DNA from 3 places in the Kitasatospora sp. NPDC056800 genome. Region 1 is predicted to be linked to each of the others. Evidence: riboswitches for the same ligand, from Rfam matches in the RefSeq annotation. Region 1 holds a riboswitch; each other region holds the start of a gene.
The links. A riboswitch is a leader RNA that binds a small molecule or an ion and turns the genes downstream of it on or off. The one in region 1 is predicted to bind cyclic di-AMP.

Region 1 (9,812 bases):
CGAGCTGGGCGGCGATGGCCGCGACGTCGGCGTCGGAGACGGTGGGGTGGTTCTCAGTGGTCATGGGGGGAGGTGTCTCCAACGGGGGACGGTGGGAGGGGAAGGGGGGTGGCGGGGGCCGCCGCGGCGGTGTCGGCGGCGTCCACCGAGTCCCAGATGCTGGCGTACCAGGGCTTGGCGGCCTTCGCCTGGCCGGCGGCGCCGCCGGGCGCCGCGTTCGGCCCGGAGGCGGCCCCGCCCGCGGACGAGGAGGTCCTGGCGGAGGCCTGACCGGCCGGGTCCACCGCGATGTACGGGGTCTCCCCCGGCACCGCGTAGTGCAGCCGGGCGCGGGCCTGCGCCTTGACGTACTCCGGGTCCTGCCAGCGGGCCTTCTCCCGGCGCAGCTGCTCGACCTGCTGGCGCGCGTGGTCGGCCTTCGCCCGCTGGGCGGAGATCTCGGCGCGCTGGGAGATGAACTGCCGCGTCGGGTAGGCGAGGATCGCCACCAGCGAGCAGAGCACCAGGACGAGGACGGTCGCCCGGCTCGTGAACCGGGGCCGGGCCGCCAAGCCCGGGATCCTCCAGCCAGCCATCTCCCGTATCCCCTCCTGGTCGCGACGGTGCCCCGCCGTCCACCCTACGGGGTGAACGGCGGGGCACCGGTCAGGCGTGCGCTACCGGGAGCGCTCAGCCCTCGTGGCGGAAGCGCGGGAAGGCGCCGCGGCCGGCGTACTCGGCGGCGTCGTCGAGGATCTCCTCGATGCGCAGCAGCTGGTTGTACTTGGCGACGCGCTCGGAGCGGGCCGGGGCACCGGTCTTGATCTGGCCGCAGTTGGTGGCGACGGCCAGGTCGGCGATGGTGACGTCCTCGGTCTCGCCGGAGCGGTGCGACATCATGCAGCGGTAGCCGTTGCGCTGGGCCAGCTCGACGGCGTCCAGGGTCTCGGTCAGCGAACCGATCTGGTTCACCTTCACCAGCAGCGCGTTGGCGGTGCCGGTCTCGATGCCGCGGGCCAGACGGGCCGGGTTGGTGACGAACAGGTCGTCGCCGACCAGCTGGACCTTGTCGCCCAGCTTGTCGGTCATGGCCTTCCAGCCGGCCCAGTCCGACTCGTCCAGCGGGTCCTCGATGGAGACCAGCGGGTAGGCGGCGACCAGCTCGGCGTAGTACTCGATGAGCTCGGCGGCGGTGAGGTCCTTGCCCTCGAACCGGTAGGCGCCGTCCTCGTAGAACTCGGAGGAGGCGACGTCCAGGGCCAGCGCGACGTCACGGCCGGGCACGTAGCCGGCCTTCTCGATGGCCTCGACGATGAGGTCCAGGGCCTCGCGGTTGGAGTCCAGGTTCGGGGCGAAACCGCCCTCGTCGCCCAGACCGGTGGACAGGCCGCGCTCCTTCAGCACGCCCTTGAGCGTGTGGTAGACCTCGACGCCCCAGCGGACGGCCTCGGAGAAGGACTCCGCGCCGATCGGGGCGATCATGAACTCCTGGATGTCGACGTTGGAGTCCGCGTGCGACCCGCCGTTGAGGATGTTCATCATCGGGACCGGCAGGACGTGCGCGTTCGGGCCGCCCAGGTAGCGGAACAGCGGCAGGTCGCTGGCCTCGGAGGCGGCGTGCGCGACGGCCAGCGAGACGCCCAGGATGGCGTTGGCGCCGAGCGAGGACTTGTCCGGGGTGGCGTCCAGGTCCAGCATGGCCTGGTCGATCAGGCGCTGCTCGGTGGCGTCGTAGCCGACCAGCTCCGGGCCGATCTGCTCGATGACGGCCAGGACGGCCTTCTCGACGCCCTTGCCGAAGTAGCGGTTCTTGTCGCCGTCGCGCAGCTCCAGCGCCTCGAAGGCACCGGTGGAGGCACCCGACGGGACAGCGGCACGACCCGTGCTGCCGTCGTCGAGGCCGACCTCGACCTCGACCGTGGGGTTGCCGCGGGAGTCGAGGATCTCACGGGCTACGACGACATCGATGGACGGCACGAGGCATCTCCTTGCGAGAGCAGGGTCCGGTCTGACGGTGGTGCTGCCAGCAGGACGATTGCGGAGTCGTTACGACCAGAGCCTAACCGCCCGGGCTGCCGTGGCCGCGTCGGCCTCGGTCCCGTCTCACCGTGTGGCCCTGCTACCCACCGGTAGTTCACCTGCTTGTCCCAGCTTGTCCCACCGGAGCGGGCGAATGCGGACGAAGGGGACCGGTAGGACCGGCCCCCTTCGGACGGCGGGGTGGAGCGGCGTCGGCGCCGAGCGCTCCGGCGCGGCGGCGGGCGCCCCCGGCGGGCACCCCGGTCTCGGGGTACTGCCGGCCGCGGGCGCTCCCGGCGTCGGGCGGGGCGGCTCAGCCGAGGTGCAGCACCTGGCCGGGCATGATCAGGTTCGGGTCGCCGCCGACGGTGGAGTGGTTCTGCTCGTACAGCGCGCTCCAGCCGCCGGACACGCCCTGGGCGGCGGCGATGGTCGACAGGGTGTCACCGGCACGGACGGTGTAGTCGTGGCCGGCGGCCTGCGGGGCCTGCTGCGCGGCGCGCGGGGCGTACTGCGGCTGGGCGGCGGCCTGGCCGGCGTACTGCTGGTAGACGCTCTGGTGGCTGGTCCAGTACCAGCCGCCGTTGTTCTGGTACCAGTACACCTTGGCGTCGGCGTCCCAGCCGGCCTTGCCGGAGAAGCCCGGGGTCTGCGGCTGCGCCTGCTGCTGCGGGGCGACCTGCTGGACCGGCTGCGCGGCGGGCTTCTGGGCCGGCTTCTGGGCGGCGGGCTTCTGCGCGACCGGCTTCTCGGCCGGCTTGGCGGCGGGCTTCGGGGCCTGCTGCTTGGGGGCGGACTGCGGCTTGGCGTCCGAGGAGGTGTCGACCGAGGCCGGGGCACCGCCCTTGGTCAGACCGGCCTTCTGGGAGCAGACCGGCCAGGCGCCCGGACCCTGCGAGGCCAGCACCTTCTCGGCGACCGAGATCTGCTGGGCCTTGCTGGCCTGGTTGGCCTGCGCCGCGTAGGCGGTGCCGCCGTACGCCTTCCAGGTGCTGGACGTGAACTGGAGGCCGCCGTAGAAGCCGTTGCCGGTGTTGATGCTCCAGTTGCCGCCGCTCTCGCACTGGGCGACGGAGTCCCAGGTGGAGGCCGGGGCGGCGGAGGCGCCGGTGGCGGTGAGGAGCGGCATCGCGAGTCCGACGCCGGCCACACCGGCGACGGCGATGGCCTTCTCGGCCTGGGTGCGACGACGGTGACGGCCAGTTCCAACGAACAGCATGAAGAGGTCCCTCTCCGTACGCCTGCGAGGTGAGCTGTCGGGTTCGGACCGGGAGGTGGCCCGGCCGCCGTACGCGGAAACGATTCCGCTCGGGCGGCTTCACCCCAAGCCGTGGGGAGACGGCAACAAACCTGGTTCCCCCGCCCCTGCCCAGGGTTCTGGTCGGTTTCCCGTGACGCGGCGGGCAGGATTCGGCGTTCCGCGTACGAGGTCCGCAGCTGCGAACTCCAGGGAGAGTAGACAGATCATCAGACCAATCACAAGCTCATATCACCGATATCACACAACAATTACGGCCCGTGTCCGATCGCCTACCAACAGCGGCGTTATGTCCGGATTGATGGGTGTTCACACCCCCGTCGGCGGGCGATCGGCGACGTCCCGTCAGCGTGATCTCAGCAGGTCGGAGGCGTCGAAGAGGCATCCGGAACGGGGTGCGGAGGGGCGTGCGGGGAACGGCTCTCCGGACTGAATTCCACCGGGAGTTCGCGCAGGCCACGCATGATCAGACCACCCCGCCAGCGCAGATTCTCCGGGCTTTCCGCGAGCCGCAGATCGGGCAGCCGGGAAAGCAGCGTGGCCAGCGCGGCACGCCCTTCGAGCCGCGCCAGCGGAGCGCCGATGCAGTAGTGGATGCCGTGCCCGAAGCCCAGGTGGGGGTTGTCCTTCCGGGCCAGGTCCAGGGTGTTCTCCGCCGCGAACCGGGCCGGGTCGCGGTCCGCCGCGGCCAGCACCACCAGCACCGGGTCGCCGACCGGGATGTCCACCCCGCCGATGGTCAGCGGACGGGTCGCGAACCGCCAGGTCGCCAGCTCCACCGGCCCGTCGTAGCGCAGGAGTTCCTCGATCCCGGTCTCCAGCAGCGCGCTCTCCCCGCGCACCACCGACTCCTGCAGCAGCCGGCGCTGCTCCGGATTGCGCAGCAGCGCGTAGGTGCCGTTGCCGATCAGGTTCACGGTGGTCTCGAAACCCGCGAACAGGAGGATGAAGGCCATCGCCGCGGCCTCGTTCTCGGTCAGGTGCTCACCGTGGTCGCCGGCCCGGATCAGGCCCGAGATCAGGTCGTCCCCGAGGTCCGCCCGCTTGCGGTGGATCAGCTCCAGCAGGTACGCCCGCATCCGCTTCACCGCCCGCCCCACGCCGCCGCGTTGGCCCCCGCCGTGGCGGATCATCATCCCGGCCCAGTCGCGGAAGTCGTCCTGGTCCTCGGCCGGCACCCCGAGCATGTCGCAGATCGCGTAGATGGGGAGCGGGAACGCGAACTCGTGGATCAGGTCCGCCGAACCGCGCTGCGCGAAGCCGTCGATCAGCCGGTCGGTGAGCTGCTGCACCCGCGGCTCGAACTCGGCCACCCGGCGCGGGGTGAACGCCTTCGACACCAGCCGGCGCAACCGGGTGTGGTCCGGCGGGTCGATGTTCAGCAGGTGGGTCATCAGGTCCGCCTGCCGCTCCCCCGGGATGCCCACCCGGCCGGTGCGGTGCGCCTGCCCGCTGTGGTGCGCCGGGTTCTTCGACAGCCGGCTGTCCGCGAGCGCCTGCCGGGCGTCCGCGTACCTGGTCACCAGCCAGGCCTCCACCCCGCTCGGCAGGGTGGTGCGGTGCACCGGGGAGTGCTCGCGCAACCAGGCGTAGGCGGGGTACGGGTCGGCGGCGAACTCCCAGGTGAACAGCTGCGGGGCGGAGGCGTCGGACGACGGGGCGGCGGGCCGGGCGGGGACGGGCTGAGCTGGCATGGACCGACCGTATCCGGTGCGACGGGCGCGCCCTCCCTCCGGCGGGGCGCCGCTTCCCCGCCACTCCTCCGCCGCGCTTCCGCAACCGGACGCGTCGGGCGTGCCAACACTCCGTGGCCGGTCCGTGGCCGGTCCGTGGACAGCTCTTGGCCGACTCTTGGCCGCGGGGCGGGCGTGAGCCTGGTCACCTGAGGGGTAATCCCTGTTGCGGAGGGTCAGGACGTGCCTACGATCCTCCGCAGTACGCGTGGGCGCCGGTGCGGTGTCGCCCACAGGGAGGAGCAGACCATGCGGGTCAGCGGGTCAGTCGTCGTCATCGCGGTCCTCGACGGCGGGTCGGGCGCGGGCCTCGCCCGCCGGTTCGCCGCCGCCGGCACCGCCGGAATGCTCATCGCCGACCAGTACGCCGGCATCGCCGAGGACCTCGCCGCCGAACTCGACCGGCCGGGCTGCCCCGTCGTCGGCGTCTGCGGCGACATCCGCCGCCCCAGCGACGTCGCCGCCCTCGTGGACACCGCCGAGAAGCACCTCGGGCCGATCGACCTGTTCGCCGTGGCCGGCCCCGACGGCGAGCGGATCATCTCGCTGGCGGACCTGCCCGACCACCTCGACCTGGAGCGGCTCGCCGAACTCGTCCTCCTCGTCGGCGAGGCCATCGGCGAACTCGTCCCGCCGCAGCGGCGCCCCGAGCGCACCGCCACGGCGGCCTGAGCGCCTACTCCCCGACCGGACCGAGGCCCTCGGCCGCGCGCACCGCGTCCCGGTAACCGCGCGCGGCCGACCGCAGCGCGGCGTCCACGTCCACCCCCGCGTCGTGCGCCCGCTGCACCACCGCGAGCAGCAGCCGGCCCGCCGAATCGGCCGTCAGCTCGGCCGGCAGCCCGTACGCCTCGTCCGGCACCCCCGTGAAACCCGCCCGGCGCACCCGCGACACCAGCTTCGCCGCGTACGCCAGCGAGGGCAGCCCGGCCGGCACGCCGTCCAGCACCGACTCGCGGTCCGCCTTCTCGGCCGCCTTCAGCTGCTCCCAGTTCGCCTCCGCCTCGGTGGCGCCCTCGACCTCGACGTTCCCGAACACGTGCGGGTGCCGGTACATCAGCTTCTCGACGATGTCCCCCGCCACGTCGTCGACGGTGAACGGCTCCGTCGGGTGGTCCTCGGCGATCCGGGAGTGGAAGAACACCTGGAACAGGACGTCGCCCAGCTCCTCGCGCAGCGTCTCCCGGTCCCCCGCCTCGATCGCCTCGACCAGCTCGTACGCCTCCTCGACCAGGTACTTCACCAGGCTCTCGTGCGTCTGCTCGGCGTCCCAGGGGCAACCGCCCGGGGAGCGCAGCCGGTCCATCACCGTCACCAGGTCCAGCAGCCGCGACCCCGGCAGGTCGTACGAGCCGGGCAGCACCTCGATCTCCGGCACCTCGCCAGCGTGCTCCACCGCCAGCCGCGCCAGCGCGTCGGTCAGCCCCGGGTCCCCGTCCGGGCTGCCCAGCCACACCGTCGGCCCGGCCCCCGCAGGCTGCCCCGTCAGCAGCCGCGCCAACGCGGGCGCCGACCCGGCCGGCACCGCCTCCACGACCACCCCGGCCTGCCGCACCGCCGCCACCTGCGGATGCCCCTCGTCCCCCACCAGCACCCGCCCCGCCGACCGCAACGCCTCCCACGCCGGCCACGCCAGCAGGCCGGGAGCCACCCGGTGGGTGGTGGTCAGCAGGATCAACTTCGCGCCCGGAGTCTCCGTCGGCACAGCATTCGTCGTCACCCCCCGAACCTACCCCCGTACCCCACCCCGGGCCGGACCGGGAAGCCACCACCCCGCTGTCCCCACCCCGCCCGCACGAGCACGGGAAGTCGACCCGGCCGACTTCCCACTCCCCCGCACCGGCCAGACCACCATCCCCGAGGCCCCCACGCACACACGCGAGCACAGGAAGTCGATCCGGCCGACTTCCCACTCCCACCCGCACCGGTCGGCGCCCGCACGGGGGAACGCCGCATCCGCGCGGTCGTCCACCGTGTGGTGGGCCAGAGCCGCAAGCGGCCACGGGGGACGAGGAGCGCTGGAAGTCGATCCGGCCGACTTCCCACTCCCAGCCGCCCCGCACCGGTCGGCGCCCGCACGGGGGAACGCCACGCCCACGCGGTCATCCGGCGGCCGGTCGCCAGAGCCGAACCGGCCACGGAGGACGGCGTCCAGGAGGGGGAAGGCGCCAGGGTGCTGGCGTGGCGATTGCCGGCGGTTGGCGTGACAGCCGACAGCATGCACACGGCGCCTCGAACCCGGCCCGGCGCAGCCGACGGACCCAGCCGCCTTGCCAGTCACCGCGACGGCCCCAACAGCGCGGAGCCACCTCCCGGCATGACAGCCGACGGCACGCCCCGGCCGCCAACCGTCACACGGCGCGCCGGATTCGAACCAGCGCAGCCCGCCGGACCCGACCCCTGTGCGGGCCATCGCGACGAGCCCAACGCCGCCGGTCGGCATGACGCTCCTGGCCACCAGCCGCCACATGCCGCTCCGAGCCCCGCACGGCACGGCACGGCCGACCAGACCTGCTCCCGTTGCGGGCCGCCACGGTGGGCCCGCCGATGCGGGCCGTCGATCGCCGCCCGCGACCGGTCCACGTCACCGGCACGGCGCCGCCCGGTCGACGGCAGCTGAGGCGGCCGCTCCCCCGTCCCGGTGCATGCCAGTCCCGAAGCCGCACTCCTGCGGCAGGCGGCTCCGGTCGTCCAACGGCGGGCGGCCGGATCCATGGAGCCGCCCCTGCCGCACCGGCAACGGCGGCTCGTTCCTGCCCCACAGGTCGTCCGGCACCGACTACGGCGCTCTCCTCCCCTTGCCCGCCCGATGCCCCGCTCCTTCAGCGGCGGGGCGGGGCCAGGGGTGGCGGTGAGAGTACGGGTGAAGCAGTCCCTCCTCACAGCCCGCCCAACACCCCACCCCCTCAGCGGCGGGATGGGAGCCAGAGGGCGGCGGTGAGGGTGAGGGTGGCGCGGTCTCCTCCCCTTGCCTGCCCGATGCCCCGCTCGCTCAGCGGCGGGGCGGGGCCGGGGAGTGGCAGTGAAAGTGAGGACGAAGCAGTCCCCTCCCCACAGCCCACCCGACGCCGCGCCCCCTCAGAGACGGGGCGCGGTCCAGGAAGCGGCGGTGAAAGTGAGGGTGAAGCGGTCCCCACCCCACGGCCCGCCCGATGCCCCGCCGCCTCAGGGGCGGGGCGAGGGCCAGGGGGTGGCAGTGGGGGTGAGGGTGGAGAGGGATTGGCGGAGGCGGCGGACGGTGGGGTGGTGGGGGCCGTCGCGGCGTTCGCGTTCGAGGAGGAGGGGGAGGAGCCACTGCCAGGCGTTCTGGGGGTCTCCGGTGGCGGCGAGGTGGAGGCCGATGCGTTCGCGGAGGTCGTAGCCGCGCTCGGGGTCGGTGTCGAGGCCGGATTCGAGCCGGGCGGTGTGGGCGGTGAGGAGGGCCTGGTACTCGGCGAGGGCTTCGGGGCCGTGGCCGAGCCGGTCGAGGCAGATGGCGGCGCGGTAGCGGTGGTCAAGGCCCTGGGGGCCGTGCGGGCCGCCGTCGGCGGTGGCGGCGAGGCGGCGGTACTCGGGGAGGGCCTGCTGGGGGTGGCCCTCGTGCAGGAGGGTGCGGGCGTAGATGCTGCGGATGGTGCGCACCAGGGGCGCGGCGTCGCCGAGTTCGGCCTCGGCCCGGGGCAGCAGGCGGGCGGCGAGGCCGAGTACCTCGGTGTGGCGGCCGGCGTCGACCAGGTCGGAGAGCCGGGCGCACTCGTCGCCGAGGTCCGGGCCCGCGGGGACGGGGGCAGGCGTCGGAGGGGTTGAAGGCGCGGGCGGGATGAGGAAGGGTCGCGGCCCGGAGCGCACCACCGACGGCGGGGCGGCCGGGGCAACCGGGGCGGCCGCCTCGGCCGGCGGCTGCGGCTGGTGCGGGTAGCGGAAGGGCCGGGCCGGGTCCGGCAGCGGGGTGTAGCGGGGTTGCGGGGCGCCGTCGGCCGGGGGCAGCAGCGGGAGCAGCCGCGCGTACACGGTCCGGGCGTCGGCCGGGCGGTCGGCGGGCTGCTTGGCGAGCAGGTCGAGCACCAGCTGTTCCAGCGGCTGCGGCACCTCGGGGCGCAACTCCCGCAGCGGGACGGGCGGTTCGTCGACGTGCCGGCGCAGGACGCCGAGCGCGGTGGGGGCCCGGAACGGCTCCTCCCCGGCCAGCATCTCGTGCAGCAGGCAGCCGAGCGCGTAGAGGTCGCTGCGCGGGTCGGTGGTGGCGGCGAGGGCCTGTTCGGGGGCCATGTAGGAGGGGCTGCCGACGGGCACGCCAGTGAGGGTGAGCCGGGTGGTCTCGGTGTCGAGGGCGGTGGCGATCCCGAGGTCGAGCAGGACGGTGCGGCCGTCCTCGCGGACCATGACGTTGCTCGGCTTGAGGTCGCGGTGGACCACCGGGATGGCGTGGACGGCGGCCAGCGCGGTGCACAGCTGCGCGGCGACGGCCGCCGCGCGCTCGATCGGGAAGGGCGCGTCCTCGGCGATGAGGTCGGCCAGGCTGACCCCGGGGATGCGCTGCATGACGAGGTAGAGCTCGCCCTCGTCCTCGCCCGCGTCGAAGACGGTGACCAGCCCGGGGTGGTCGAGCGCGGCCGTGACCCGGCACTCGCGCAGGAAGCGGCGGCGCAACTCGTCACCGTGGCGGGCCCGTTCGCCGCCGGAGCCGGTCCCGCCGGGGACCAGGTGCTCGGGGCGGAGCAGCTTGACCGCGACCGGACGGTACAGCCGTTCGTCCTGGCCGGCCCAGACCTGGCCCATGCCGCCGTGGCCGATCTTCTCGGTGAGCCGGTAACGGCCGGCGATCAGCCGGGTGGCGGTCACGG
Region 2 (9,812 bases), on a different contig from region 1:
CGGCAGCACCGCCCAGGCGGCCGGGGTGAGCGGGTCGCGCCGGGTGCGGGCGGCGGCGGGCTCGCTGAACAGCGGGGCGGAGCGGGCCAGCGAACGCTGCATCACGGACTCGGACAGGTCCGCCAGACGGGTGAGCTCGGTGCGGCGCGGGCCCCCGTACACGGTGTGCGAGACGGGCAGCAGCCGGCCCTCGTCCACCAGGTCCAGGACGATGCCGGCGGCGCCGAGCGCCGGGCGGGCGACATCGGTGACGGCGGTGGTGACGTCCCGGACGGTCACCGCCCGGGACAGCGCCCGGGTGAGCGTCAGCAGCAGCGCCGTCCGGGCGGCGGCCGGGGAGTTCCGCCCCTCGGCCGGCGGCGGCTCCCGGTGCCCGGCCTCGGCCAGCAGCCCGGCGATCCGCACCGGCCGCCCGTGCACGTCCAGCATCACCTCGCCGGACTCCTCGACCCGGGCGACCCTGCCGCCGGGCCGCAGCACCCGGTAGCCGATCCGGTAGCGGCCGCCGGCGGCCAGCGCCTCGGCGAGCGCCGCCTGCACGTCCGGCAGGTCCTCCGGGTGGACCAGCCGGTCCAGCTCGGGGGCGGCGCCGTCCGGGGTGGGCGGGCGGCCCGCCAGCCGGAACGCCTCGGCGTCCCAGTAGCTCTCCCCGGTGACCAGGTCCCGCTCGAAGGCCCCGTGCCCGGCGGCCCGCACGGCCAGCGACAGCAGCGGGTGGGCCAGCCCGGCGGGGCGGCCGTCCGCCGCCCGCGGGTCCTCGGGTAACCGGACGCCGTACGGTGCCCGGGTGCCGTACGGGAGGTGGGCGTCGGCGTGGTCCAGCAGGTGGGCCAGCCGGTGGGCGCAGGCCTCGGCGAGGGTCTCCAGGACGTCCAGGTCGCGGCGCGGCACGGTGCCCCGGTGGGCCAGCGCCAGGGCCAGCACACCGATCGGCCGCTCGTCCACGACCATCGGCAGGGTGATCACGGCGACCATCCCGGTGCCCATGCCGGTGTTCCGGTTCGGGTAGTCGACGCTGGTGTGCTCGGGGCTGAGCAGGTACGGGCGGCGCAGCCGCAGGGCCATCGCGGCGGGCAGCTCACCGGCCGGGTCGACCACGCTGTAGCGCTCGTGCGCCCAGTCCGGCAGCCCGTGCGAGGCGGTCAGCCGGAGCATCCCGGCGGAGTCCAGCAGGTACAGCGCGGACCCCTCGCCGGTGATCCAGCTCGGGCCCTCGGCCAGGACGGTGCCGAGCAGCTCGGCCGCGCTGGTGCAGCCCAGCAGCAGCCGCACGCAGCGCATCGCACTGCGCGCGGTCGGACTGCCGGCGGGCTCCAGGGGCACTGGTCCTTGATACCCCATTTCCCCCACCGGCGAAGGCCGACCGAACCGCCGCACCAGCACCACCGCCACCGCGAGAAGTCGGCCGGGCCGACTTCCTGTGCGGGGCCGCACTCGCCGCTCCGGCCGCTTACGCGGGCCAGGCGCGGAGACCGGTGGTGAGGGTGGCGATGAGGCGGTCCTGGGTGGTGGCGAGGTCCTCGGTGAGCTGGAAGGCGCCGGCCGTGGTGAGGGAGGCGAAGCCGTGGGCGACGGAGCGCACGGTGCGGGCGGCGTGGACCGCCTCGGAGCCGTCGAGCCCGTACTCCCGCAGCACGGCGATGATCACGCCGACGAGCCGGGCGGCCGCCCGGGCCAGGTCGTCGTCGGGCTGCGGGGCCTGGGGGAGGGCGTTGTAGCGGTGCGGGTGCTCGGTGGCGTACGCGTGGTAGGCGCGCAGCACGGCGGCGACGGCGTCGTCCCCGCTGCGTCCGACGGCCGCCCCGGCCAGCCGGTCGGCGAGGTCCCCGGTGACCCGGACGGCGATCAGCCGCCGCAGTTCGGCGAGGCCGCCGCTGACGTGCTTGTACAGCGAGGGGGTGGCGACCCCGGCCCGGGCGGCGACGGAGGCCAGGGTGAGGGCCTCGGCGCCCTGCTCGTCGATGAGGGCGAGGGCGTGGTCGACGACCTGGTCGGGGGTCAGTCCTACGCGGGGCATGGGTTCGGGCTCTCCGTACGGATCAGGTCGGGCAGGGGCGGGCAGCGGACGGGCGGGGCTCAGCCGAGCTCGGCGAGGAACGGCAGCAGGGCGTCCGCGGTGGCCGCCGGGTTGTCGGCCATCGGGTAGTGCCCGGACCCCTCGATCATCGCCTTCCGCGCGCCGAGCGCGGCGGCCTGCCGGTCGGCGACCAGCTCCGGCTTCGGGAAGTCGGGGTCCTTGCTGCCCATGACGACCAGGGCCGGGCACCGCACCGCGGCCGTCCAGCCGACCGGCGCCGAGTCGCCGTGGACGTACCCGCGGGTGGCGGTCTTCCGGCCCGGGGTGCGCAGCGCGGCGACCAGCCCGTCCACGTACGCGTCGAAGTCGGCGGGCCTGGCACCGGGGAAGGCCATCCGGCGCAGGTAGAAGCCCCAGGCGGCCGGCCAGTGGACGAGGGCGGCGCCCATCAGGCCCATGGCGCCGCGCATCAGGGCGCCCTGCGGCGGGTTCTCGACGAAGGCGTTGAGCAGGACGATCCCGGCGACCCGCTCGGGGGCGTCCCCGGCGGCCTTGACGACGGTCGCCCCGGTGTACGAGTTCCCGGCGAGGACGGCGCGCTCGATGCCGAGGTGGTCGAGCAGGGCGAGGACGTCGCCGGCGAGGGCGGCCGGGCCGTAGTCGTCCCAGGTGATCGAGGATTCGCCGAAGCCCCGCAGGTCCATGGTGACGACCCGGTGGCCGGCGGCGACGAGCAGCGGGCGCAGGTGCCGGTACGCGGCCCGGCTGTCGAGCATGCCGGGGAGCAGGACGACCGGGGTGCCGTCGCCCTGCCGGGTGTCGTCGTAGGCGATCCGGCCGCCGGGGACGGTGAGGTACTGGGTGCTCGGGGTGATGGTGCCGTTCATGGGGTCCTCCTCGGGCCGCCGGTGCGGGGCATCGGCGGTGCTGCCGATAGCCATAAAGCTAAGGCTAATAGCCTTAGCCGTCAAGCGGTCGGGCGTCGGAGGCGTCGGAGAAGAGGGGGAAGGGAGCGGTCAGACCCCTTCGACCTTGAACGGGTCGTGCTCGCTGAGCAGCTTCTCCAGCCGGGCCTGGTCCACCCGGGTGACCATGTCGTTGGACTCCTGCCGGTCCCGGATCACCTTCGCCAGCGTGAACGCGGAGCTGACCGTGAAGAGGAGGCCGAGCCCGAGGAAGGCCCGGGTCCACCCGCCGACCGGCAGGTAGATGATCCCCACGGCGAGGGCGGTGCCCGACAGGGCGAAGGACAGGACGGCCTGGAGGTAGTAGGCGGCCGTGGTGCGGGTCTGCATCGGTGCGCTCATGGCGTCAGGATGCTGCGGCCCGGCCGGGCCGCACATGAGTAGGCGTACTCAGATGGGGCCGTGCATGAGGGACCGTTCGTTGACGTCCGATCACCTGCCGCGGGGCTGCTCCGAACGGATGGCTTGGAATCAGAGCCTCCTAGGATTAACGTTTGATAACGCAGCGCGGTTGTCAACGCCGTACCCAGACGGCACCGTGCGCCGTCGCCTAATCCCACCGACCGGCCTCCGGGCAGGTCAGGGAGCCGGGGAACCACGTTCCTTGGGGTGAATCGGCGGGGCTCCGGCCCGGCCGTAGGAGACCTTCCTGCTCCGAACCCGTCAGCTAACCCGGTAGGCGCGAAGGAAGGAAAGGAGCGCGCCTCCGTGGCGTCGACGCACACCCCGGCACACCCGGCCGGCTTCGCAGCCGGTACCCAGCTCCTCGACCACCCCGGTCCGGACGGCCCCGAGGCCTTCGGCCCGGAGGACTTCGCCGCGGAGGCCGAGACCAACCGCCACCGGATGCCGCGTCAGACCCGCGGAACCTCCCCGCTGCTCGGCGTCACCGCCGTCGCCGCCACCCTGGGTGCCACCGGCTTCACCTCGGCGACCCCGGCCGCCGCCCCCGCCATCGAGGCCCCGGACGAGACGGCGGTCGCCCTCTCCGCCGACCCCGGCCTCGCGCTCGCCGCCCGCATCCAGAACCAGGCCGACAGCCAGCGCACCGCCGCCGAGGAGACCGCCCGGCTCCAGGCCGCCCAGGAGGCGGAGGCCAAAGCCGCCGCCAAGGAGGCCGAGGCCAAGCGCGCCGCCGAGGAGGCCGAGCGGGCCAAGGCCGCCGCCCTCACCCTCCCGGTGACGGACTACCGGCTCTCCGCCCACTACGGCCAGAGCGCCCGCTACTGGGCCAACCTGCACACCGGCCTGGACTTCGCCGCCGACACCGGCACCCCGGTCCACGCGCTCGGCCAGGGCACCATCACCTCGGCCGGCTGGGCCGGCTCGTACGGCTACCGGATCGTCGAGACCCTGCCCGACGGCACCGAGATCTGGTACTGCCACCTCTCCGCGATCACCAAGGGCTCCGGCAAGGTCGCCGCCGGCCAGCAGATCGGCAAGGTCGGCGCGACCGGCAACGTCACCGGCCCGCACCTGCACATGGAGGTCCGCCCCGGCGGCGGCGCCCCGGTCGACCCGGAGCCCTGGCTCCAGCAGCGCGGCCTCAACCCCTGACGCACCCGCCCTGAGGCACCCGCCCGGGCGGACCCAGCGCGAAGCCCCCGGCCCGGAGCACCAGCACCGGACCGGGGGCTTCGCCGCGGCGTCTCACTCCTCGGCGGGAAGCTGCGCCAGGTACGCCTCGATCTCCTCCTGGCCAGGCTCCGGCGCCAGCTCCGGGAACTCCGTCACCAGCAGCCGCGGCAGCCCCGGCACCGTCCACCCGCCGAACAGGTCGAGCGCCGCCTCGACCGCCGCCTCCTCGAACCGCCCGAAGTCCCCGGCCAGTTCCTCCGGCATCGGCCGCCCCAGCGCGGTCAGCTCCGCCAGGTTGCGGTAGCTGCGCCGCATCAGGCCCTGCTCCAGCAGCCGCCGCGCGCCGTCCGTGGCCATGCCGACCGACAGCACCCGGCCCGGGCCCCAGCCCTGCTCGTCCGGCTCGTCCAGCCAGCCGGCCGGTGCCAGCGCCTCGTACGCGGCCAGCCGCTCCTCCTCCGGGAGCTCCCCGAAGCCGGCCAGCCAGTCCCGCACCGCCGCCGGGTCCGTGACGTCCACCCCGTACGCGTGCAGCAGCAGCGCGTACAGCCGGGGCCAGGTCACCAGGTCGGCGCGGCGCAGCAGCCCGGCCGCGACCTCGCCCTGCCACTCGGCCTCCGCGTGCAGCCGCTCCTGGCGCTTGGCGTTCAGCCGCCGGGACGCCCGCTGGTGGTCGACCAGCAGCCGGACGGCGTCGCCGTAGGCGAACGGGTCCTCCTCGGGCGCGGGTTGGACGTACAGGTGGAGCCGCTCGTACAGCAGGTGCTCCACCGCGTCGGAGGTCAGTTCGGGCCAGCCGTCGTGCATCCTGCCCTCGCCCAGCTCCAGCAGCGCCAGCACCGCGCGCAGCGGCCCCTCGGCCACCGGCGCGCGGCCCTGCTCGGCCGCCCAGGCGAGCAGGTCGGCGGCCTTGGTGCGCGGGGCGAGCCGCAGGTCTTCGTCGTTCATAGTCCGAACGGTAGCCGCCGGGCGGGGATAGGGTCGGCAGCCATGGTCCCCGTACGACTCACCGGCCCGCGCCTGGCCGTCCGCGAGTACCACCACACCGAGGAGGAGGTGGACGCGCTGCACGCGCTGTTCGGCGACCCCGAGGTCACCCGCCACCTGCCCTTCGGGCCGAGCGGCCGGGAGGACTGCGCCGACCAGATCGAGCTCTACCTGGAGGAGGCGATGGCCGAGGAGCGGGACACCTACCGGCTCGCCGTCACCAGGATCGCCGACGCCGAGGAGCCCGGGGACGCGACGCCGATCGGGCAGGCCGCGCTCACCCTCGACGGGCACGGCGCCGCCGACCTCGGGTGCGTGCTGGCCCGCGGGTCCTGGGGCCGGGGCTACGCGGGCGAGACCGTCGGCCTGCTCGGCGACTTCGCCTTCGGCACCCTGGGCCTGCACCGGCTGACCGCCCGGACCGCCGCGGCCAACCCGGCCCCCGGCCGGGTGCTCACCCGGCTGGGCTTCCGGCCGGAGGGGCGGCCTCGGTCCGACGGGTCCGACACGTACCTCTTCACGCTGCTCGCCGAGGAGTGGCCGGGCCCGGCCGCCCGGGTGGAGGGGGGTTAACCCCACCCCGGATCCGCCAGGCCTCCGGATCACGGCCGGGCGGCGCGTCCACCAGACTGGACGCAGTCAGCGGGACGAACGAGCGACAGACGACAGCACGAGGGGCCGGGGGCCGGGAACATGAGCAGCAGCCGCAGCGTGGAGGACCGGGAGTGGGACGTTCTGGGCGGTCGCGGTGACGACCCGCGCCCCGTCCGGGCCCGGCGGACCGAGCGGCGTCCGGCCCTGTGGCGGGCCCCGTTCTCGGCGTACTACTACCGCGAGGTCGGCTACGCGCTCACCGGTCTGCCGGTGGCGATCCTCGGCTTCGCCGTCGCGGTCACGATGTTCTGCTTCGGCCTCGCCACCTTCGTCACCGCGCTCGGCCTGCCCGTGCTGGGCGCCCTGACCGCCACGGCCCGCGGCTTCGGCCGGCTGGAGCGGGCCCGGGTGCGCGGCATGCTGGCCCTGGACGTCCCCGGCCCGGAGCCGGTGCGCCGGGTCCGCCAGGGCAGCTGGGGCGCGGTCACCGCGCGGCTGGCGGACGGGGCCGGCTGGAAGGCCGTGCTGTACCAGGTGCTGATGCTCCCCTGGGCGGTGTTCAGCTTCGCGGTGACGCTGGTGTTCCTGCTGCTCGGCTGGGCGGCGGCGCTCTACCCGCTGTACCACTGGGTCTTCCCGACCTACACCTCCTGGCACGGGTACCGGGTGTTCGACTTCTACGACAGCCACGACATCCGGCACGTGTACGACATCGAGGCGCCCTGGCAGATCGCCGGGCTCTCGCTCCTCGGGGTGCTGCTGGTCCTCCTCACCACCCAGCTGGTCCGCGGCCTGACCAACGTCAACCGGGCCGCCGCCCAGGGCCTGCTCGGCCGCTGACCGCCCGGCTCCACCCAGGCCCGACGGCCCCGCCCGCGTCCCGGACCCCTCCCGGATGCGGGCGGGGCCGCTCCGTGTTCGGATGGCCGGGTGTCCGCCGGCCCTCACCCCGCCCTCCCGGACGTGCTGGTCACCTCCCGTCCGCTGGACGAGTACTGCGCCCTGTTCGGCCTCACCCGGGCCCGGCTCGCCGCCCTGCCCGGGCCGCTGCTGGACTGCCCCGGGGGCGCGGCCGGCCTGGCCGCCGAGGCGCGCGAGCTGGGCTGCCGGGTGGTCGCCGTCGACCCGGCGTACGCGCTGCCGCCGCCGGTGGTCGCCGACCTCGCCCTGGCCGCCCGGGCGGCGATGGCCGCCTCGATGACCGCCCGCCCGTGGCTCCACCCCTCGCCCCGCCCGTACCGGCCCGAGCGGTACCTGCGCAGCTGGGACCGGGCCCGCCGGCTGTTCGCCGCCGACTCGGCCGCCCACCCGCAGCGGTACGTGGCCGCCGCGCTGCCCCGGCTGCCCTTCGCGGACGGCGCCTTCGCCCTCACCCTGAGCGGCTACCTGATCTTCGCCTACCCCGAAGTCTTCGGCCCGGAGGGCCAGTTGGCGGCGCTGACCGAGCTGGTCCGGGTCACCTCCCCGGACGGCGAGGTCCGGGTCCAGCCGCTGAACGACGGGCACGGCCGCCGCTGCGGCCACCTCGACCCGCTGCGGTACGCGCTCGGCGAGCGCCGGATAGCCAGCGAGATCCTCCGCTGTCCGGGGCCGGTGGACGGCCGCACCGTGCGGGTCCTGGTGCTGCGGGCCGCCGACCGACGCCGCCGGGCGGCCGGGCAGCCGGTCATGTAATAGTCACTACTCCGGTTTGCCCCTATACTCGCCGCCATGATCGAGACGACTATCCGGCGCGCAGAGGCGACCGACGCCGACCGGCTCACCGACCTGATCCAGGCCTCCTCCGCCTACCACGGCGAGTACGCGCCGATGGTCGACGGCTACCGGGTGACGCCCGACTACATCGCCGGCCACGAGGTGTTCCTCGCCCTCGACCCGGCCACCGACCAACTGCTCGGCTTCTACGGGCTGATCCGCGAACCGGCCGAACTGGACCTGATGTTCGTCGCCGACGAGGCCCAGGGGCGCGGCACCGGCCGCGAGCTGATCGCGCACATGCTGGAGCAGGCCCGCGCGGCCGGCATCGCCAGCGTGCTGGTGGTCTCCCACCCGGACGCCGAGCGCTTCTACCTGCGGATGGGCGCCGAACGCGTCGGCACCTTCCCCGCGCACGGCAGGATCACCTGGGACCGCCCCGAACTGCGCTTCACCGTCCGGTAGTTCCTCCGGTCAGGAGGTCCCCGCGGCCGGCGGCCCGCCCGGCCCGCCCGGCTGGGCCGGTACCGCCGCGACGGGCTGCGGCACGGCGTGCGGTCCGGCCTGCGGGGCGGGCCGGGCCGGCTGCTCCGGCACGAGGGCCGTCCCCTGGAGCCGGGACAGGATCTTCTCCGCCAGCCAGCTGCGGTCCGACCCGTACGGGATGCCCCGCGGGTCCACCAGCTGCGTCGCCACCGCGTCCCGCAGCCGCTGCGCCCCGGCGGCGGGCAGCCAGGAGAGCAGCCCCCGGGCGGCCAGCAGGGCGTGGTACTGCTCGAAGTCCGAGCGCGGGTGCTCGATCGCGTCCAGCACGCTCGGCAGGTCCGCCAGCGCCGGGTCGCCCTGCATCAGTGCGAGCGCCTGGATCCGTCGGCCCTCGGAGCCGTCCGCGAAGAGGGCCCGCACCTGGTCCGCGGTCAGCGCCGAGCGCCGCGCGGTCGAGCGGACCTCCGCCACCACGCCCTCCGGCCCGGCCGGCGCACCGGAGGCGGGCGGCAGCTGCCCGGCCAGGGCGGCCTGGCGCTCCGCGCTGCCGCCCAGCAGTCCGAGCTGCTGCATCGCGCGGACCCGCAGGTCGTCCGCGCCCACCTTGTCGCCGTGCCGGTCGCGGTCCTGCCCGGCGAGGAAGAGGTCCAGCGCCTGGTCGGTCTCGGTCAGCACCTGCGGCAGCGCCAGTCTGGTCACCAGCCAGCCGGCCAGGAAGCCGAAGACCAGGAAGTACAGCACGAGCGCCGCCGCGAACGGCACCGCCTCCGGGCCGCCGCCGAGGGCGGGCGCCAGCGCCGTACCGAGGTCGTGCAGCCGCTCGCCGAGCGAGCCGAGCTGGGTCAGCCCGACGCCCAGCAGCACCTTGGTCAGCCAGTCCGAGACCTGCTCCAGATTGGTGTTCGGCGCGTACGAGCCCTGCGGCTCACCGGTGCCGCCACCGCGGACCCGGGGCACCCCGAACAGGAAGCCCAGCCCGCCGCCCAGCACCACCGAGGCCCCGACCACGACCAGTCCGCCGCCGAGCGCCTGCCAGGCGTGCTCCCGGCCGAGCGCGAACAGCAGCAGTCCGAGCAGCCCCGTCCCGGCCAGCACCCCGGTGGCGCCCCACCGCGCCGTCCGCAGGGCCGCCCCGCCGTCCCGCCGCCGCGCCTTCGCCATCGCCTACCCCCTGTGCCCGCGCCGCTCCGCTCCGGAACCCGCGCAGACTCTAGCGCCGCGGCCCCGCCCCGGACACGCGACGGTCCTCCCCGGACACGCCACGGGGAGCCTCCGGCGCAGTGCCGGAAGCTCCCCGGGAACGCAGACGACCCGCGGGCTGCTCCTCTACGCCGGCCCGTGCACTGGCCAGGCGCCGAGGCACCGGGGATGTACCGGTGAGCCCGCGGGCCGGGTGACTGCTGTGGATTTCGCCTGCCGGAGGCCTGGGGCCTCACCCTGCGCAGGCAGGGGCGGCTCTAGCGAGCAGCCACCTCACGCATCCTGACGGT
Region 3 (9,812 bases), on a different contig from region 1:
GGTGTACTCGAAGTCCTGCAGCCGGGCGGGCTGGCGGGCGAGGAAGCCGGTCCGGACGAAGTCGTCGCCGGCGGTCGCGTTGAGCAGCCAGTTGGCGCCCACCCGGAACTTGGCCGCGTTGGTGCGCATCGCCATCAGGTGGTAGCCGCGCGCCACCAGCTGGGCGGGCACCCCGCGCAGCTCGATGCCGAGCGGCTTGGAGACCGCGTCCTTGCCGCCGAGGTCGACCACCAGGCCCAAGTCCTTGTGGTAGTACGGCTCCAGGGGCTGGTTGCGGAGCGAGGCGATCACGTTGTTCGCGACCGCGCGGCCCTGACGGGCGGAGTGCTGGGCGGTCGGCGGGCAGACCGCGCCGTCGCCCTTGGCGAGGTCGGGGACGGCGGCGGCGTCGCCGAGCGCGAACACGCCCTCGAACTGCGGCACCCGCATCTCCGCCGTCACGGCGAGCCGGCCGCGGACCGTCTCGGCGTCCAGGGTGCCGATCAGCGGGCTCGCGGCCACCCCGGCCGTCCAGATCAGGGTGCGGCAGGGGAGCACCCGGCCGTCGGTGAACTTGACCGTCTCGGCGCCGACTTCGGCCACCGAGACGCCCAGCGACACCTCGATGCCGCGGTCGCGCAGCACCTCCAGGGCGGCCTCGCCGAGCGGGTCGCCGAGCTCCGGCATCAGCTTCGGGGCGATGTCGATCAGGTGCCACTTGATCTGCCGGGCGTCCAGCCGCGGGTAGCGGTGGGCGGCGGCGGTGGTCAGGCGCTGGAGGCAGGCGGCCGTCTCGGTGCCCGCGTAGCCGCCGCCGACCACCACGAACTGGAGCCGGGACTCGCGCTCCTTCTGGTCCAAGGTGGCCGAGGCGAGGTCGAGTTGGGCGATCACGTGGTCGCGGACGTAGGCCGCCTCGGCGAGCGTCTTCATGCCGCGGGCGTAGTCGGTGAGGCCGGGGATGTCGAAGGTGCGGGTGACGCTGCCGGGGGCGAGCACCAGGACGTCGTACTTCTGCGCCACCACCTCGTCGGTGATCTTGCGGACGACGCACACCTTGGAGGCCGGGTCCACGCCGATGGCGCCGCCGGGGACGATGTGGGTGCGGCGCAGCGTGCGGCGCAGCGAGACGGCCACGGACTGCGGGGTGAGGACGCCGGCCGCGACATGGGGGAGGAGGGGGAGGTAGAGCTGGTAGCTGAACGGCGTGACCAGCGAGATCTCGGCCTCCGACGGTGACAGCTTGTGTTCGAGGCGGCGGGCGCACTCCAGGCCGGCGAAGCCACCGCCCACGATCAGGATCCGAGGTCGTTCCATCGCTCATCCCTTTGCCGTGAAGGTCCCCATTACTGTCCGCCACACTCGCACGGAGCAGCGGGGGCTGCCACCGGGGCGGGGCCGTGGGGGTGGGGTGGAGGAGGGCGGGGAGAAAAGGGAGAAGAGGGAGAACGGGGTGGCGGCGGGAGGGGGAGAGAGGAAAGGGTGGCGACACCGATAGGCTGTCGGCCGTGCTACCCGAGGTGACGGCGATCCGGTACGTGACGCCACTGCGAGAAGGCGGCTCGATGCCGGGCCTGGTCGAGGCCGACGATCGGCGGCTGTACGCGCTGAAATGGGTCGGTGCGGCGCAGGGCCGCAAGGCGTTGGTCGCGGAGGTGCTGGCCGGGGAGCTCGGCCGGCGGCTCGGGCTGCCGGTGCCGGAGCTGGTGACGGTCGACCTGGACCCGGTGCTCGCGCGCAGCGAGCCGGACCACCAGATCCAGGACCAGATGAGGGCCAGCGGCGGGACCAACCTCGGGATGGCCTTCGTCAGCGGCGCGCTCAACTTCGACCCGCTCTGCTTCGAGGTGGATCCGGAGCTCGCCGGGCAGGTGCTCTGGTTCGACGCGCTGATCGGCAACGTCGACCGCTCCTGGCGCAACCCCAACCTGCTGGTGGCGACCGGCGGGCTGCGGCTGATCGACCACGGCGCGAGCCTGATCTTCCACCACAACTGGCCGGGTGCCGCCGCCTGGATCCGCCGTCCGTACGACGCCTCCGACCACGCGCTGCTGGGGGCCCGGCCGGATCTGGCGGCGGCCGACAAGGCGCTCGCGCCGCTCGCCGAGGCGGCGATCGAGGGCGCCGTGGCGCAGATCCCCGAGGTCTGGCTGGTGGACGAGTTCGGCTTCGACTCGCCCGACGAGGTGCGCGCCGCGTACCGGACCCAGCTGACCGAGCGACTGGCCGGTCCGCGCGACTGGCTGCCGGAGGTGCCCGCATGACCGAGTTCACGCTGTCCGTGCTGCCGGCCACCGTCGAGCTGCACGACTACGAGTACGCCGTGATCCGCGCGGTGCCGAGGGTCGAGCGCGGCGAGTGCGTCAACGTCGGGGTGCTGCTGTACTGCCGACAGGAATCGCACCTGGCCGCCCGGACCCACCTGGACCAGGCCCGGCTGCTGGCGCTGGACCCGGTGGCGGACGTGCAGGGCGTGCGGCGGGCGCTGCAGGGGATCGAGGCGGTCTGCCACGGCGGCCCGCAGGCCGGTCCGGCGGCGGGGGACAGCGCCGGGCAGCGGTTCCGCTGGCTGACCGCGCCGCGCAGCGCGATCGTCCAGCCGGGGCCGGTGCACACCGGGCTGACCGCGGACCCGGAGGCGGAGCTCCGGCGGCTGTTCGACCAGCTGGTGCTCTGACACCGGAGGGTTCCGGGGCGGCTCGCGGACGGTTGCCGTGGTCAAAGCTTGAGTTGCTGAAGCACCTGGTCGTACTCTGGCCCCATGGGTTCGACAGCGACGACGACCGTACCGACCAACGCCGAGTTGATGGAGGCGCTGGCCTCCGTCGGTGCCGCGTACTTCCAGGACTTCGCGGCCGCCGCGGCCCGGCACGGGCTCTCCTCCTCGCAGGCCAAGGCGCTGGGCGCGGTGCAGGAGCCGGTGCCGATGCGCGCGCTGGCCGGGAGGCTCGGCTGCGACGCCTCGAACGTCACCGGGATCGTGGACCGGCTGGAGTCGCTGGGCCTGGCCAACCGGGAGGCGGCGGCCGGTGACCGCCGGGTGAAGATCGTGGTGATCACGGCCGAGGGCCGGGAGATCCTGAACCGCATCCGCGGCGAGATGGCCCGGACCCACCAGGCCTTCGAGGCGATGACCGACGAGCAGCGGATCGCCCTGCACTCGATCTGCTCCCAGGTGCTGCCGGTGCTGGCCGGTCGTACGGGCGGCGCGCAGTAGGACCCCGCGCCGCCCGTACGCCACCAGTGCTTCGTCCCGGTCAGAGCAGCCCGGCGAGTTCCGGTGGCAGCGGCCGGTGGTGGAGCAGGGTGAGTGAGCGGGTGGTCCGGGTCAGGGCGACGTAGAGGTCGCGCGGGGCGAGCGCGGCCGGCTCGACCACCACGACCGCGTCGAATTCCAGCCCCTTGGCGTCCGCGACCGTGAGCGCGTCCAGCTCCCCGGCCAGGGCGTCCGGTGCGATCACGCCGAGGGTGCCCGGGCCGACGGGCAGCCGGGCGAGCGCGGCGGCGAAGCCGCCCGCCGGGACGCGGACCGCGCGGGGCCGCTCGGTGCCCGGTCGGATGGACTCGGGCGGCCGGTGGCCGGGTACGGCGGTGCGCAGCACGGCGGCGGCGAGGGCCATGACGGGCTCCGGCGTGCGGTAGTTGACGGTGAGCCGTTCCTCGCGCCAGCGGCCGGGCAGGTGCGGGTCGAGCGTCTCGGCCCAGCTGCGGGCGCCGGCGGGCGAGCCGGTCTGGGCGAGGTCGCCGACGATGGTGAGCGAGGTGGTCGGGACGCGCCGCAGGACGGCGCGCCAGGCCATCGCGGACAGCTCCTGCGCCTCGTCCACGACGACGTGGCCGTACGCCCAGGTGCGGTCGGCGGCGGCGCGTTCGGCGGTGGAGCGGTACGGGCCGTCGTCGCGGAAGCGCTCGGCCAGGGCGGCGGAGTCCAGCAGGGCGTCGTCGGTCTGCCCGGTGATGGTCAACACGCCCTGGGCGAAGGCCAGTTCGTCCGGGTCTTGACCGGTGGGGGCCGAGGGCCCCTCGGCGCCCAGGAGTTCGGCGGCCTCGTCGAGCAGCGGGACGTCCTCGGCCGTCCACTCGGAGCCGGGCGGGCGGAGCAGGGCGGTCGCGTGCTCGGGGGCCGCTGAGGCGAGCAACTCCCGGTCGGTGAGCAGGCGTTCGAGCAGCTGCTGCGGGGTGAGCCGGGGCCAGAGCGGGTCGAGCGCGGCGCGGACGTCCGGCCGCTCCCACAGCTCGCGCGGGGCGTAGTGCGCCTCCTCGTCGTCGTACGGGCGGCCGAGGGTGAGCGCCTGGCCGATCGCGAGGGCGTCGAGCAGGGTGCCCAGGTAGAAGGCGCGGGCCCGGTTGTGCGGCAGTCGCAGGCCGCGGGCGGCGTCCCTGGCCTCGGCGCAGGCCCGGGCGGAGACCCGCAGCCCTTCGCCGAGGTCCAGGCCCTCGGCGGGGGCCGTCTGGTGGGCGGCCACGGCGGCGCGGAGCACCCCGGCCATCCAGGGACCGCCCTTGGCGAAGGCGGCGGCGGGGTCGTCGGTGCCGGTGGCGGCGAGGCCGGGGAGGAGTTCGGCGACGGTGCGGAGCACCACCTCGGTCTCGCCGAGGGCGGGCAGCACCTCCTCGATGTACCGCAGGAAGCCGGGGTTGGGGCCGATCACCAGGACGCCCCGGCGCTCCAGCGCGGCGCGGTGGGTGAACAGCAGGTAGGCGGCGCGGTGCAGGGCGGCCAGCGTCTTCCCGGTGCCGGGGCCGCCCTGGACCACCAGGGCGCCGCGCAGCGGGGAGCGGATCACCCGGTCCTGCTCGGCCTGGATGGTGGCGACGGCGGTGCCCATCCGGCCGGTGCGTTCGCGGTCGAGGGCGGCGAGCAGGGCGGCTTCGCCGACCAGGGTGCGGCGGCCGGACTCGTCCAGCCCGGCGAGGTCGAGCGCCTCGTCGTCCAGGCCGGTGACGGTGCGGCCCCGGGTGTGCAGGTGGCGGCGGCGCACCACCGGGCCGGGGTGGACGGGGGTCGCGGTGTAGAAGGGGCGGGCGGCCGGGGCGCGCCAGTCGAGCAGCAGCGGTTCGTACGCCTCGTCGGTCAGGCCGGTGCGGCCGATGTAGTGGACGGTGCCGTCGCGCTCGTCGAGCCGGCCGAAGCAGAGGCCGCGCTCGACCGCCTCCAGCCGGGCGGCGTGGCGGGAGGCTTCGCGGGCGCGCACCTCGCGCTCCAGCCGGGCCTGGTGGGTGCCGCCGGATCCGGCGCCGTCGTGGGCGCCGTCGGCGGTGCGGCGGGCCCGTTCGCGCACGGTGTCCAGCCGGGCGTAGAGCCGGGCGAGGTGGGCCTGCTCGGTGCGCAGGGCCGCGGCGAGGGCGCTGGAGTCCCGCGCGGTCACTGGCGGTTCGCTCATCGGTGTGGTATCCTTGCGGTGAGAAGGCTGCGGAGCGTCATCTGAAAGGCGCTCAATTGACCCAGCCTACCCCACTCCGCCGACGTCCGGCGTGACCTCGGCTGTTACTCTTGCGAAGCGTGAGCGCGAAGCCCCAGATCCCCAATGTCCTGGCCTCCCGGTACGCCTCGGCGACCCTGGCCCAGCTGTGGTCCCCCGAGCACAAGGTGGTCCTCGAGCGCCACCTGTGGCTCGCCGTCCTGAAGGCCCAGCAGGACCTCGGCGTCGAGGTTCCGGCGACCGCCGTCGCCGACTACGAGCGGGTGATCGACCAGGTCGACCTCGGCTCGATCGCCGCCCGTGAGCGGGTCACCCGCCACGACGTGAAGGCCCGGATCGAGGAGTTCAGCGAGCTCGCCGGGCACGAGCAGATCCACAAGGGAATGACCTCCCGGGACCTGACCGAGAACGTCGAGCAGCTGCAGATCCGCCAGTCCCTGGAGCACGTGCGGGACCGCACGGTGGCCGTGCTGGTGCGCCTGGCCAAGCTGTCCGCCCAGCACGCCGAGCTGGTCATGGCCGGCCGCTCGCACAACGTGGCCGCGCAGGCCACCACCCTGGGCAAGCGGTTCGCGTCGATCACCGACGAGCTGCTGGTCGCCTTCCGCCGCCTGGAGGAGCTGATCGCCCGCTACCCGCTGCGCGGGATCAAGGGCCCGGTCGGCACCGCCCAGGACATGCTCGACCTCCTCGGTGGCGACACCGACAAGCTGGCCGAGCTGGAGCGCCGGGTCGCCGGGCACCTCGGCTTCGAGAACGTGCTGACCAGCGTCGGCCAGGTCTACCCGCGCTCGCTGGACTTCGAGGTGCTCACCGCCCTCGTCCAGCTGGCCGCCGCGCCGTCCAGCCTGGCCAAGACCATCCGCCTGATGGCCGGCCACGAGCTGGTCACGGAGGGCTTCAAGGAGGGCCAGGTCGGCTCCTCCGCGATGCCCCACAAGATGAACACCCGCTCCTGCGAGCGCGTCAACGGCCTGGCCGTCATCCTGCGCGGCTACGCCTCGATGACCGGCGAGCTGGCCGGCGACCAGTGGAACGAGGGCGACGTCTCCTGCTCGGTGGTGCGCCGGGTCGCGCTGCCGGACGCGTTCTTCGCCTTCGACGGCCTGCTGGAGACCTTCCTGACCGTCCTCGACGAGTTCGGCGCCTTCCCCGCGGTGATCGAGGCCGAGCTGGACCGCTACCTGCCGTTCCTCGCCACCACCAAGGTGCTGATGGGCGCGGTGCGCGCGGGCGTCGGCCGGGAGACCGGGCACGAGGTCATCAAGGAGCACGCCGTCGCCTCCGCGCTGGCGATGCGCGCGGGCGCCCGGGAGAACGAGCTGCTGGACCGGCTGGCCGCCGACGAGCGGATCCCGCTGGACCGGGCCGCGCTGGACGCGCTGCTCGCCGACCGGCTGTCCTTCACCGGCGCGGCCGGCGCCCAGGTCGCCGAGGTGGTCCGCCAGGTGGAGGCCGTCGCGGCCGCCTACCCGGAGGCCGCCAAGTACGCGCCCGGCGACATCCTCTGACGTCTCGTCAGCCCTGAGCCGAGGGCCCCGCCGCCGGACCGGTGGCGGGGCCCTCGCGCGTCGTGGGGACGTGGCCCGGGTCCAGCGGCGGGGTGGTGGTGCCGCACGGCCAGTCGCAGTTCGGCTCGGCCACCTGCTGGTCGTCGGCGGCGAGCACGTTGCCCCGTACGGTCGCGAGGGCGATCAGCCCGCCGGCGGCCAGCAGGCCCGCGCAGATCAGCATCGCGGTGTGGAAGGCGGAGTCGACCGAGGAGGGCACCCGGTAGGCGTCGCCGCTCAGCCCGGCCAGCGCCGGGAGGGCGGCGACCGCGAGCAGGCCGGCCGCGCGGGCGGCGGCGTTGTTGACCCCGCTGGCGATGCCCGCGTGCCGGACCTCGACGGCGGCCAGCACGGTCGCCGTCAGCGGTGCGACCAGCAGCGTCATGCCGCAGCCCATCACCGTGACGGAGGGCAGCACGTCCACCCAGTAGGAGGAGTCCGGGCCGACGCGCAGCATCAGCAGCACCCCGGCGGCGCACAGCAGGGGGCCGACGGTCAGCGGGATGCGCGGGCCGATCCGCTTGCCGAGGCGCCCGGCGCGCGCGGACAGCAGCAGCATCAGCACGGTGATCGGCACCAGCGCGAAGCCCGAGACCAGCGGCGAGAAGCCGGACACGATCTGGAGCTGCACCACCAGCAGGAAGAAGACGCCGCTGAACGCCGCGTACACGCACAGGGTGACCAGGTTCACGGCGGTGAACAGCCGGGAGGAGAACAGTCCGAGCGGCAGCATCGGATCGGGTGCGCGGCGCTCGACCGCCACGAAGGCGACGCCGAGCGCCACTCCGAGCACCCCGCTGACCCAGACGGCGGGGGACAGGCCCTCGCCGGCCGCCGTCAGCGCGTAGGTGATCGCGCCGAGGGCGAGGGCGGCGAGCACGGCGCCGAGGACGTCGAAGCGGCCGGAGGCGCCCTCGTCCCGGCTCTCCGGCACCGACCGGGTGGTGACCGCGATCACGGCGGCGGCGAGCGGCAGGTTCAGCAGGAAGATCCAGCGCCAGCCGGGGCCGTCCACCAGCCAGCCGCCGAGGAAGGGGCCGACCGCCGCCGACACCCCGCCGAGGCCGGACCAGAGCCCGACCGCCGCCGAGCGGTCGTCAGGGTGGAAGACGGCTTGGAGCATGGCGAGCGAGCCGGGGGTGAGCAGCGCCCCGCCGATGCCCTGGACGGCGCGGGCGGCGATCAGCACGTGGATGTTCGGCGCGGCGGCGCAGGCCGCGGAGGCGATGGCGAACCAGACCACGCCGATCAGGAAGACCTTGCGCCGCCCGTAGCGGTCGCCGAGCGCGCCGCCGAGCAGGATCAGGCCCGCCAGGGTGAGCAGATAGGCGTTCAGGGTCCATTGCAGGGACGCGAGGGAAGCGCCGAGGTCGGCGCCGATCCGGGGCAGCGCGACGTTCACCACGGTGCCGTCCAGCATCGCCATGCTGGAGCCGAGCACCGTCGCCATTAGTACCCAGCGACCCTGCGCGGTGCCCAGGCGCAGGGTGCCGGCCTCGGAGGTGGCCACGGGCGAATCCTGCGCTGCCGAGGCGCACGTGACAAGGGTCACCGGTGGGTGTGTTGGCGGCTGGCGGTGCGTGAGCGGACGGGTGCGCGGCGTGGCCGATCTCGGCGCAGGGTCGTGGATCAGTGGCGGGGGGTGAATGGGTTGTGTACGCACCGTGGGCTCGGGCCTGCGGAGGGTCACTGTGGGAGGGGGGATCGTTGCCGTTTCAAGAGATCGACATTGCTTCACCCGAACGGATGGGTTTTAGTTCAGCGACCGCCCGGCCAGTCCGGACGGATCCGCCGGGTGGAACGCCGAGTCCTGCCGCTGCCCGGTGGTTCGAAACGAACTCTGTACGGCAGGAGCGGGGGACCCACAGGTAAGTCGCCGGACCGGAGTTCGCGCCTCAGGGCGCGGGCGTCCAGGACCGGCTTGGGGTGAAGCCGCGCAAGCGGCCGGGCAACTCCAGCCCGAACCCGACAGCTCACCTCGCAGGCGTCGGAGAGGAAAATTCCATGCCTGCACAGGCTCGTCGTATCGCCCTGCCCCGCGCCGCCCGCATCGGCATCGCCACCGCCGTCACCGGTGTGTCCTTCGCCCTCCCGCTCGTCACCGCGATGAGCGCCCAGGCCCACACCCCGGCCGCTCCGGCCGCCGCCTCCGCCGAGGCCAAGCAGGCCACGCAGGCCGCCGCTCCGGCCGCCCAGGCCGCGCAGGAGAGCTACCGCGTCGTCAGCGGTGACACCCTGTCCAAGATCGCCGACGCCAGGAACGTCGAGGGCGGCTGGCACGCGCTGTACGAGCAGAACCGCTCGGTCGTCGGCGCCGACCCGAACCTGATCTTCCCGGGCCAGCAGCTCGCGCTGTCCGGCCACGCCGCCGCGCCGGCCGCCGACGCCGCCCCGGCGAAGCCCGCCGCCCCGGCCAAGCCCGCCAAGCCGTCCGCTCCGGCGACCCAGGCCGCCAAGCCGCAGGCCCAGGTCCAGGTGCAGACCGAGGCCGCCAAGCCCTCCGCGCAGCTCGAGACCCAGCTCCAGGTCGCCGCTCCGGCCCAGGCCGTGACCGCCACTCCGGTCGCCGCCGCCACCTCCGGCTTCGTCGCCCCGCTGGCCGGCCCGCGGCTCGGCACCGCCTACGGCGTGGCCGGCTCGATGTGGGCCTCCGGCCACCACACCGGCCAGGACTTCGTCGCCTCCACCGGCACCCCGCTGCGCGCCGTCGCCAACGGTGTCGTGGTCAAGGCCGGCAACGGCGGCGCCTACGGCAACGAGGTCGAGATCAGGCTCGCCGACGGCCACTACGCCGAGTACGCGCACCTCTCCTCGATCGGCGTGAGGATCGGTCAGACCGTCACCGCCGGCCAGCAGATCG

Region 2: it holds a riboswitch for cyclic di-AMP, as region 1 does, so the genes downstream of both, ACFRQN_RS11560 (M23 family metallopeptidase) here and ACFRQN_RS17710 (transglycosylase family protein) in region 1, are expected to answer to the same signal.
Region 3: it holds a riboswitch for cyclic di-AMP, as region 1 does, so the genes downstream of both, ACFRQN_RS36050 (peptidoglycan DD-metalloendopeptidase family protein) here and ACFRQN_RS17710 (transglycosylase family protein) in region 1, are expected to answer to the same signal.

Annotation. Positions count from the first base shown of each region.
Region 1 is NZ_JBHUAL010000070.1:6,526-16,337, forward strand. Features, by position in the region: gene ACFRQN_RS17695 (DUF501 domain-containing protein) at 1-82, opposite strand, end outside; gene ACFRQN_RS17700 (septum formation initiator family protein) at 54-551, opposite strand; gene eno (phosphopyruvate hydratase) at 670-1,956, opposite strand; gene ACFRQN_RS17710 (transglycosylase family protein) at 2,312-3,217, opposite strand; cyclic di-AMP (ydaO/yuaA leader) riboswitch at 3,223-3,391, opposite strand; gene ACFRQN_RS17715 (cytochrome P450) at 3,613-4,950, opposite strand; gene ACFRQN_RS17720 (SDR family NAD(P)-dependent oxidoreductase) at 5,239-5,661, shown strand; gene ACFRQN_RS17725 (MazG family protein) at 5,666-6,709, opposite strand; gene ACFRQN_RS17730 (protein kinase) at 8,155-9,810, opposite strand; gene ACFRQN_RS17735 (hypothetical protein) at 9,807-9,812, opposite strand, start outside.
Region 2 is NZ_JBHUAL010000038.1:5,290-15,101, reverse strand. Features, by position in the region: gene ACFRQN_RS11580 (SpoIIE family protein phosphatase) at 1-1,323, opposite strand, end outside; gene ACFRQN_RS11575 (TetR/AcrR family transcriptional regulator) at 1,451-2,017, opposite strand; gene ACFRQN_RS11570 (alpha/beta fold hydrolase) at 2,077-2,958, opposite strand; gene ACFRQN_RS11565 (YiaA/YiaB family inner membrane protein) at 3,034-3,324, opposite strand; cyclic di-AMP (ydaO/yuaA leader) riboswitch at 3,520-3,678, shown strand; gene ACFRQN_RS11560 (M23 family metallopeptidase) at 3,691-4,539, shown strand; gene ACFRQN_RS11555 (hypothetical protein) at 4,633-5,508, opposite strand; gene ACFRQN_RS11550 (GNAT family N-acetyltransferase) at 5,551-6,120, shown strand; gene ACFRQN_RS11545 (sensor domain-containing protein) at 6,241-6,981, shown strand; gene ACFRQN_RS11540 (hypothetical protein) at 7,072-7,815, shown strand; gene ACFRQN_RS11535 (GNAT family N-acetyltransferase) at 7,852-8,301, shown strand; gene ACFRQN_RS11530 (hypothetical protein) at 8,311-9,483, opposite strand.
Region 3 is NZ_JBHUAL010000246.1:3,353-13,164, forward strand. Features, by position in the region: gene ACFRQN_RS36015 (NAD(P)/FAD-dependent oxidoreductase) at 1-1,296, opposite strand, end outside; gene ACFRQN_RS36020 (HipA family kinase) at 1,488-2,243, shown strand; gene ACFRQN_RS36025 (DUF3037 domain-containing protein) at 2,240-2,656, shown strand; gene ACFRQN_RS36030 (MarR family winged helix-turn-helix transcriptional regulator) at 2,741-3,196, shown strand; gene ACFRQN_RS36035 (HelD family protein) at 3,237-5,363, opposite strand; gene purB (adenylosuccinate lyase) at 5,483-6,913, shown strand; gene ACFRQN_RS36045 (MFS transporter) at 6,921-8,402, opposite strand; cyclic di-AMP (ydaO/yuaA leader) riboswitch at 8,754-8,954, shown strand; gene ACFRQN_RS36050 (peptidoglycan DD-metalloendopeptidase family protein) at 8,957-9,812, shown strand, end outside.